Regions from separate parts of the Paenibacillus sp. O199 genome, predicted to be linked through region 1. Evidence: riboswitches for the same ligand, from Rfam matches in the RefSeq annotation. Region 1 holds a riboswitch; the other holds the start of a gene.
What was found. A riboswitch is a leader RNA that binds a small molecule or an ion and turns the genes downstream of it on or off. The one in region 1 is predicted to bind ZMP and ZTP.
Positions count from the first base shown of each region.

Region 1 (4,208 bases):
TTTCCTTGTGTTTCAGCTACTGGTGTCTGTACATCAATAGTTTCCAGCTCAACATCTCTTGTAATCTCATAAGCCATCAGTGTAGCCACTTCATCCACCAATTCACGAAAATCTTTCGTATTCGTACGCATGTCGCGTATAAACGTCAGTTTGTGTTGAATCAAAGGGTGATCACATATTACTAATTTTCCCATCTAATTTGTCCCTCCGGTATGTTCTTCATGTTTCAGCATTACCAAATATGCCTAATCATCATTCATAGGCCCGATAAATCCTGTATATTATATCATCACCTACTCCGAATTACACCATCAAAGGGCACTTAATCATTACAGAAAACCGAATCCTATAAAAATAGGACCGGAAAAATGAGTCTTCCGGTCCTTTTTGCTCTCGCTGTTATGTCAGTTGAATGTTAAAAATGTGTAAACACTATGAAGCTCCGCAAACCGAATGACCCTTCGATCGCTGTTATCCCCGGATTTTTTTAACCCCTTTATTAAGGGGGAAATCCGGCGATAGGATATGCTTCTACGTCTTCATTCTGTCTGCTCCGTCTGCATGTTTACATGAAGAACATCTCAAACACAAACACCATGAGCAAGTTTTTTAGTATTTAAGGTCAGTGTAGAGCGGGAATTGGTCCGTAAGTGCCGTTACTTCAGCACGGGCTTCATCCAATTTAGCTGTATCTTTAGGGTTTTTCAATGTTTTCGCAATGATCTTACCAATAGCTACCATCGCTTCTTCGTTCATACCACGGGAAGTAGCTGCAGGTGTACCGATACGGATACCGCTCGTTACAAACGGGCTAGTTGGGTCAAACGGAATTGCATTTTTGTTCACGGTAATACCGATGGAATCAAGTACATGCTCGGCTTCTTTACCTGTGATATTCACGCTGCGTGTGTCGATCAGCATCAAGTGGTTGTCTGTACCGCCGGATACGATGTTCAATCCTTCAGCAATCAGCGTTTCAGCCAATACTTGTGCATTTTTTACCACGTTTTGTGCATACGTTTTGAACGAAGGTTGCAGTGCTTCACCGAATGCTACCGCTTTGGAAGCAATCACGTGCATCAGAGGTCCACCTTGGGAACCAGGGAATACCGCTTTATCAATCGCTGCTGCCCAAGCTTTGCGGCACAGAATCATACCACCACGAGGTCCACGCAGCGTTTTGTGAGTTGTTGTCGTTACGAAATGCGCATGTGGAACCGGGCTTGGATGCAAGCCTGCAGCTACCAGTCCTGCAATGTGAGCCATATCCACCATGAACAAAGCACCTACATCATTAGCGATGGAAGCAAGCTTTTCAAAATCAATGATACGCGGATATGCACTTGCACCTGCAACGATCATACGAGGGCGATGTTTAAAAGCCGCTTTGCGCACTTCATCATAATCAATCAGGAATGTATCTTCTTGTACACCGTAAGCTACGAAATTGTACAGCAAACCGGAAGCATTAACCGGGCTACCATGTGTGAGGTGTCCGCCATGCGCAAGGTTCATACCAAGCACAGTATCACCTGGTTTCAGAGCCGCAAGGTATACTGCCATGTTCGCTTGTGCACCGGAGTGAGGTTGAACATTCACATGTTCTGCTCCAAACAATTCTTTGGCACGATCACGCGCGATATCTTCTACGATATCCACATGCTCACAACCACCGTAGTAACGTTTGCCTGGATATCCTTCAGCGTACTTGTTAGTAAGTACAGATCCCATTGCCTCAATAACCGCTTCGCTTACGATGTTCTCGGACGCGATCAGCTCAATGTTGTTTTGTTGACGTTTCAGTTCAAGATTCATCGCTTCCAGTACTGCCGGGTCATTCTTGCGCAATTGTTCCATGATTAAATTCCTCCCAGTTATAAGTGAAGTTATAAAGCGAAACTACAGTGGTTACACTCCTGACTTCGATTGCATCACCATCTTCCGATCGCTGTTATCCCCAGATTTTTCTGAACTCCCTTATAATAAGGGGGAAATCCGGGGATAAAGGCGAACGCTTTGCTTCTTCAGATTGGTGTTGCACTCTCCGTTTTCGTGTAAAGTCTAATTTGGCTTTAAATAGGTTGAAGATATCAGTCACAAAATGTCGAATCTGGTTGCTCTTCCATACGATACACTGCACGCTCGCCGCCAATCAACTTCGGACGGGTCAGTGCTGTAGTTACACGGGCATCACCGATGTAGCGGAGTGCTGTTCTGAAAGGTACTGCCACATGCCGCAAATGCATGCCAATCATCGTCTCCCCAATATCCAGTCCCGCATGGGCCTGCACATGTTCAGCCAGGCATGGATCGGTCAGCGAGCGATACGCTGCGGATGCCATGGAACCACCTGCTTTGGGCACAGGTACTGCACCCACTTCAGTCAATCCAAGACGTGTAAGCAGTGAACGCTCCATAACCAGCGCACGGTTCAGGTGCTCACAGCATTGGAATACAACATCAAAACCGAACTCCTGCTGCACCTCGCGTATACCCGCAAGAAGCTGCTGCGCTACTTCAACAGCACCGCTTGTACCAATCCGTTTGCCTGCAACTTCACTTGTACTTGTACCGATCACAACGATCTGTCCAGGACCAAGCTGTCCGGCAAGCGCCAGTTCACGCAGAATGGATGCGGTCTGTTCATGCAATCCGGGTTGTTCCGAATCTAACTCAATAGTCATCCTATCGCCTCCCGATAAAATCATGCCCGGCTTCCTCTTGGCTGCCCTTGGTATTCTCTTGTATGGCATTTCAGGTACTATTATAGCGAATAATCAGATGAAAGACGAAAAAAAGAGCAGTCTGCGGGTAACGCAGAATTGCTCTTTTGCCCAGGCGACCGGCCGTTTGTTCCGGTGCTCCATCGTGGTTATGCCCACTTCGTCGCCAGTTACACCGGATCCCTGTTTTCCCATTCATCATAAAACAACCTGCGTTTAAAATCAACGGGTAATTTACATCCCATGTACGTTTTTTATATGGAAATCTATCGGTACCTGGGAATGATTAAACGAATCCAATTATTCCAACTTGTCCAAAAGTCTATCGAGCGCAGTCCGAATCTCTGCCGCAGCGATGTTGTAATCGTCGCGACTGCCGCCAAACGGGTCCGAAATATCAAAGCTCGGAATGCGTTGTCTGATCTCGATTGCCCGCTCACGTTCAGATGCCAAAATCTCCTGACCTAGCGCACGTTTCATTTCGAATGTTGCAAACAGGCTGTCCAATTCCTGAAGATCATTCAAGACTTGTTCGTCATTTTCCGCATACTCTTTCAAGGTATACGTCTTGTGTACCGAGTCAGGAAAAACCTGCATGACATGCTGTTTATGACTGCGTGTCAACGTGAGAATCAGGTCGGCCCAGCCGACTAGGTTGGAGCTAAGAAGCGTCGAATGTGGGGGTCCCTCAACGTTGTGATCCCTTAATACAGCCTCCGCATGACGGGAAATGGGCATGCCCGTTGTTGCGGCTACACCTGCGGAACGAACGTCCACCTGAATGCCCCGCTCAGACGCCAGTTTACGTAAAAGTCCCTCCGCCATGGGGCTGCGACATGTATTCCCTGTACATACAAACAAAATATGTTTCATTGTGGTTAGCCTCCCCATTTTGCAAATGTTGTCGAATCATGTTTGAAACTCCATCTGAACCAATGAAACTCTTAAATATATATTGAAGACTGCACTAGGCTGTAATTATGGTTAACGTCGTTTTTTTAAAATATAAACAAAAGTCCAAAAGCGAGCAAGATCGCTCCGCCGACCGCTTCTCCGTAATCCCCCATGTTCTGGCTCACACGCCGTCCCAACATCAGACCCATGACGGACATTGCTCCACCACAGACACCAAAAGCCAGTACCGTTAACACCAAGTCACTGCTGAACATGCCGAGCGAGACTCCAACGGAAAACGAATCCACACTGACACTCAGTGAGAACAGTATCACACCGAGCAAAGATCGATGATCCACCAGTTTGGTATCTCCCTCCCGGAAAGCGTTCAAGATCATATGGGCGCCGAGCAGGACCAGCAGACCGCCAGCTGCATACGTCGTAATGTCACCAAGCAAGGAACTGACATATTTGCCCGTATACATGCCGATGAGCGGCATGATGATGTGAAACAGGGCCGTTACGGTACTGATTCGCAATACGTCTCTCATACGAATGCCCTTCATACCAATCCCGATGCCGAGTGAGAAC
Region 1 covers NZ_LGRP01000064.1:451-4,658, reverse strand. The annotation lists gene upp (uracil phosphoribosyltransferase) at 1-194, opposite strand, end outside; gene A6049_RS31490 (serine hydroxymethyltransferase) at 610-1,857, opposite strand; gene A6049_RS31485 (TIGR01440 family protein) at 2,091-2,684, opposite strand; ZMP/ZTP riboswitch at 2,826-2,907, opposite strand; gene A6049_RS31480 (low molecular weight protein arginine phosphatase) at 3,024-3,596, opposite strand; gene A6049_RS31475 (manganese efflux pump MntP) at 3,722-4,208, opposite strand, start outside.

Region 2 (4,208 bases), on a different contig from region 1:
AATTCCTTTGAAAAAGCCTTCATTCTGAATCATGGACTCTGTATCCCACAGCATTCCTAACCCTTGTTCCCATCCCAGCAGTTGGAAGCTCTGCATCATCCCGCAGGCAGCCGCATAATTGCGATCATTGGTCAGACGATCCGGTCCTACAGTCGACATAACAATGACATGAGCAGGAATATCGGTAAACCTCTTTTTAAACACATCCAGCAGTTTTCCCGGAATCAACTTGCCGAGCTTGCTCTGCGACATCTGTTCCAGCATGCAGTCCACCAACCGTTTGCGTGCTTCGGGGGTTCCGGCATAAACGACACGCCATAAGCCAGCTTCAACAGATGGTTGAAGCCGCGTAGCCTTGTGCAGCAATTCAACAACCAACTCCTTTTCCACCGGTGTAGAATTACATTTACGAATACTTCTGCGTTCCCTGATCAATTCTGCCAGACTCAAGTGTTTCACTCTCCTTCAGTTTATCTGGATTCCATATCCATGCTGCTGTCTTGAAGAAATTGAAGTATTATTTTCAGCTCCGGTTCCGAATATTTGTCCAAAGAACGATAGAACCGTTCAGCCTCAAGTACATGTAAACGTTCATGCAGTTCAAAGATCTTTTTGCCTTGTGGTGACAACCGGAAATAGCTCTCCTTCTTGTTGTCATTCATTTTCGTACGTTTGACGAATCCTTCCTCCAGCAGTTTGTTGCCGATCTTGGTAATACTTGCTTTGGACAAATTCATCGCCTCAGCAATCCCTGTGTTGTTAATAGGCTCATGCTTGCCAATGCAATCTATCATATGAACCGCGGTCAAATGCTGAGGGATTTTGTCCATGCTTTCCCGCTGGGCGATACTTAGAAAATGTTCAATTTCCGTATCCTTGTGATTCTCATATACATGTAAAAACCGGATAAATTGGTCATACAGTAACTGTTTTGTTCGATCGTTTGAATCCATTCTTCAATCGCTCCTTATTTACTTATAAACAATAAAAAAACCTTGAATGATTAAACTAATTCAGGAAATTAATCCGATATAGTTTACTTGTTAACAATATATCATGAGTGAGAACAGTTATCAACTATTTCCTCTGGTAAAAGAAAAAAATTAGAATTAAGCCCTAGGCTACCTTACTGCTTGGAGAATGGCATCTTACATACAGAAACATTTTCTATTTTGATAACGTCTACATATTTAAATAATTAATCTTTAGAGGAGGAGCCTATGTTTAAAAAAATCACTATTTCCTTGCTGACAACGACTCTGCTCATCCTGCCGAGCTTTGCGGCTACCGGGGAAGCTGCAAACCAGTACATCACAATGGATACTGGCATGCTACAAAATAATCGTGTTCTAATTCCGTTACGGGCAGTGTCCGAAAACTTGGGAGCGGAAGTTAACTGGAATAAAGAACTAAAAAATATCACCATTACCAAAGGTGAAATGACAATACTTTTGACCATTAACTCTAAAAAGATACTGGTTAACCAAGAGGCAGTTTCTCTGGATGTTCCTGCGGAATTAAACGATAACACCACCTATATCCCGGCGCGGTTTATCAGTCAAACTTTAGGCGCTGACGTGCAATGGAATCAACAAACCAGCCAAGCAACAATCACTCTGGATGGCACGCAAATACAGGTGACGATGGCAAAACCCAAAGTGCAAGTGCCCAATACAAAGAGAATAACGGCCAAACAACAGCAAATCTTCGTTGATAAATTAAATGAAGCGACAAACCTGTCTTCCATTAAGCAAATTCGGACATACTTTAGCGCCTATTTTACAGATCGTTTTATCAACGAAATTATTCGGGATAAAGGGCTGGAATACAACTTTAAATTCAAAGTCATCAGCCAATCCGGTCTGACTTACCGTGACAGCAATACAGCTAGATTAAGTCAATACTCGGGTTCTAGTTCCGTTTACGGTAAGAAGGAAACACTCTACCGAAGTGCCACACTCGTCTATACAAATAAGGGCTGGAAAGTAGATCGTGTTGAATTTTCATTAATAGACGAGATACTTAATCCTTAAGATCATCTCTCTCTCTATAAGAGAAATCCATTAACTATTGAACAATTTTGCTTTTTCAAGTACTATCAATCTAAACAATTCAAACGATCATATGTAACTGGCGAACACGGTGAACCGTGAGGGAGCATATGGTTTTGTAATAAGCCGTACGCCTGGGCAGAGGTAAGGAATATTTATTTCCTTGCCTCTTTTTTATGTTGAAAGGGCGATGTGAAAATGAGTACTGACAAACTGATCTTGAATGGCCAAACGGTAGCGGATTTTATGAAGGAAGACATGGCCTCGAAGGTTGCCATTCTTAAGGAAAAAGGCATTCAGCCTTGTCTCGCTACAATTCTCGTCGGAGATGATCCTTCTTCAGCGACTTATGTGCGTATGAAAGGAAATGCTTGTGCTCGCTTAGGCGTGCAATCCATTAAGGTCGTTCTTTCTGCGGATACCACCACGGATGAATTAATTCAAGAAATAAACAAGCTAAATGATGACCCTTCCGTACACGGTATTTTGCTTCAGCACCCTGTCCCGAATCATATCGATGAAAGAGCAGCTTTTGATGCCATTAGTATCGAGAAAGACGTTGACGGTGTTACGACTCTCGGTTTTGCACTTAATGCTTTTGGAGACGCAGAATTCCCTTCCTGTACACCACAGGCTATTATGCGCATTTTGGATTTCTACAATATTCAGATCGAGGGCAAACATGCAGTTGTCATCGGAAGAAGTCCAATTCTGGGCAAACCTGTCTCAGCCATGCTGCTAAACCGGAATGCAACGGTGACGACTTGCCACTCCAAAACCGTGAATCTGGAAGAAATCGTGAAGCTTGGCGATATCATAATTGCAGCCGTGGGTAAACCGCTCTTTGTTAAAGGAGACTGGATTAAACCAGGTGCTGTCGTTATTGATGCAGGTTATAACAAAGGCAACGTCGGAGATGTGGACTACGAAGCTTGCTTTGTTCCTTCTTCAGCAATTACACCTGTACCGGGCGGTGTTGGTCCTGTAACGATTGCGACGCTCATTGAACATACGATTAAATCTGCCTACAAGCTGTCTGAAAATGCATAATTGAATTAGCCAAAAAACAAGGTCCCTCCAGTTGACGAGGGGCCTGTTTTGTCTTTGAATAAGCTCGAATTGAAAATAAGAAAATATATAGATCTTTTTTTCTCTTTTTACAAACCGACTAAATCTATATTATTATGAACAAGGCTTAGGAAGGAGATAAACATAACTTGAAACCTTTAGTACAGCTCCTGCATTTTGGTTATCATCAGGCGATGAGTTGCATTTTTCCTGTGGCGATCTTTGGAACGTTGGCCCTTTCTAGCGTAATTCAGATACCCTTTCTTTATCGCTATGATGCCATTCTGCTTGTTTTATTAGCAGTACAATACCTTATGTACCGGAGCGGATTGGAAACACGTGATGAAATCAAAGTCATATGTATATTTCACGTGATTGGATTGGTACTGGAGATGTATAAGGTGTGGATGGGATCCTGGTCATACCCTGAGCCTGGTTATACCAAGCTCTTTGGCGTTCCCCTTTATAGCGGATTTATGTATGCAAGTGTAGCAAGCTTTATGTGCCAAATATGGCGCAGATTGCGTATGGACATGACAGGCTGGCCTGGGTTTGCATCTTCGGTTCTGTTAGGAGGAGCCATCTATATCAACTTTTTCACACATCATTTTATTCCCGATTTTCGTTGGTGGTTGACCGCTCTGGTATTTATTGTTTTTCGTAAAACATGGATTATCTATCGGGTACGATTAACTACCTATCGAATGCCGTTAACGCTCGCTTTTGTCATCGTAGGTTTTTTCATCTGGACTGCTGAAAATATAGCTACATTTTTTAACGGCTGGAAATACCCTGACCAGCATGACTCCTGGCAACTGGTCAGTTTTAGCAAGATAAGTTCGTGGTTCCTTTTGGTGATTATTAGTGTCATCATTGTGGCCCAACTGAAATATGTCAAAGCTAATCGAAAATAATGAGTAGGAGGATACAATGGAAGACTTTATTTTGTGGTTGAAATATGTGTTATTAGGTATCGTACAAGGGGCTACAGAGCCTATTCCGGTTTCTTCAAGCGGACATTTGATTATCGTTCAACGACTGCTTGGCATGCAGCAGAACGGATTATCCTTTGAAATTTTGACAAACACA
Region 2 covers NZ_LGRP01000007.1:87,237-91,444, forward strand. The annotation lists gene A6049_RS12835 (nitroreductase family protein) at 1-450, opposite strand, end outside; gene A6049_RS12840 (MarR family transcriptional regulator) at 471-953, opposite strand; gene A6049_RS12845 (stalk domain-containing protein) at 1,221-2,033, shown strand; ZMP/ZTP riboswitch at 2,117-2,198, shown strand; gene A6049_RS12850 (bifunctional 5,10-methylenetetrahydrofolate dehydrogenase/5,10-methenyltetrahydrofolate cyclohydrolase) at 2,250-3,101, shown strand; gene A6049_RS12855 (DUF817 domain-containing protein) at 3,269-4,033, shown strand; gene A6049_RS12860 (undecaprenyl-diphosphate phosphatase) at 4,050-4,208, shown strand, end outside.
Region 2: linked by a shared signal. The riboswitch ahead of A6049_RS12850 (bifunctional 5,10-methylenetetrahydrofolate dehydrogenase/5,10-methenyltetrahydrofolate cyclohydrolase) and the one ahead of A6049_RS31485 (TIGR01440 family protein) in region 1 are both predicted to bind ZMP and ZTP.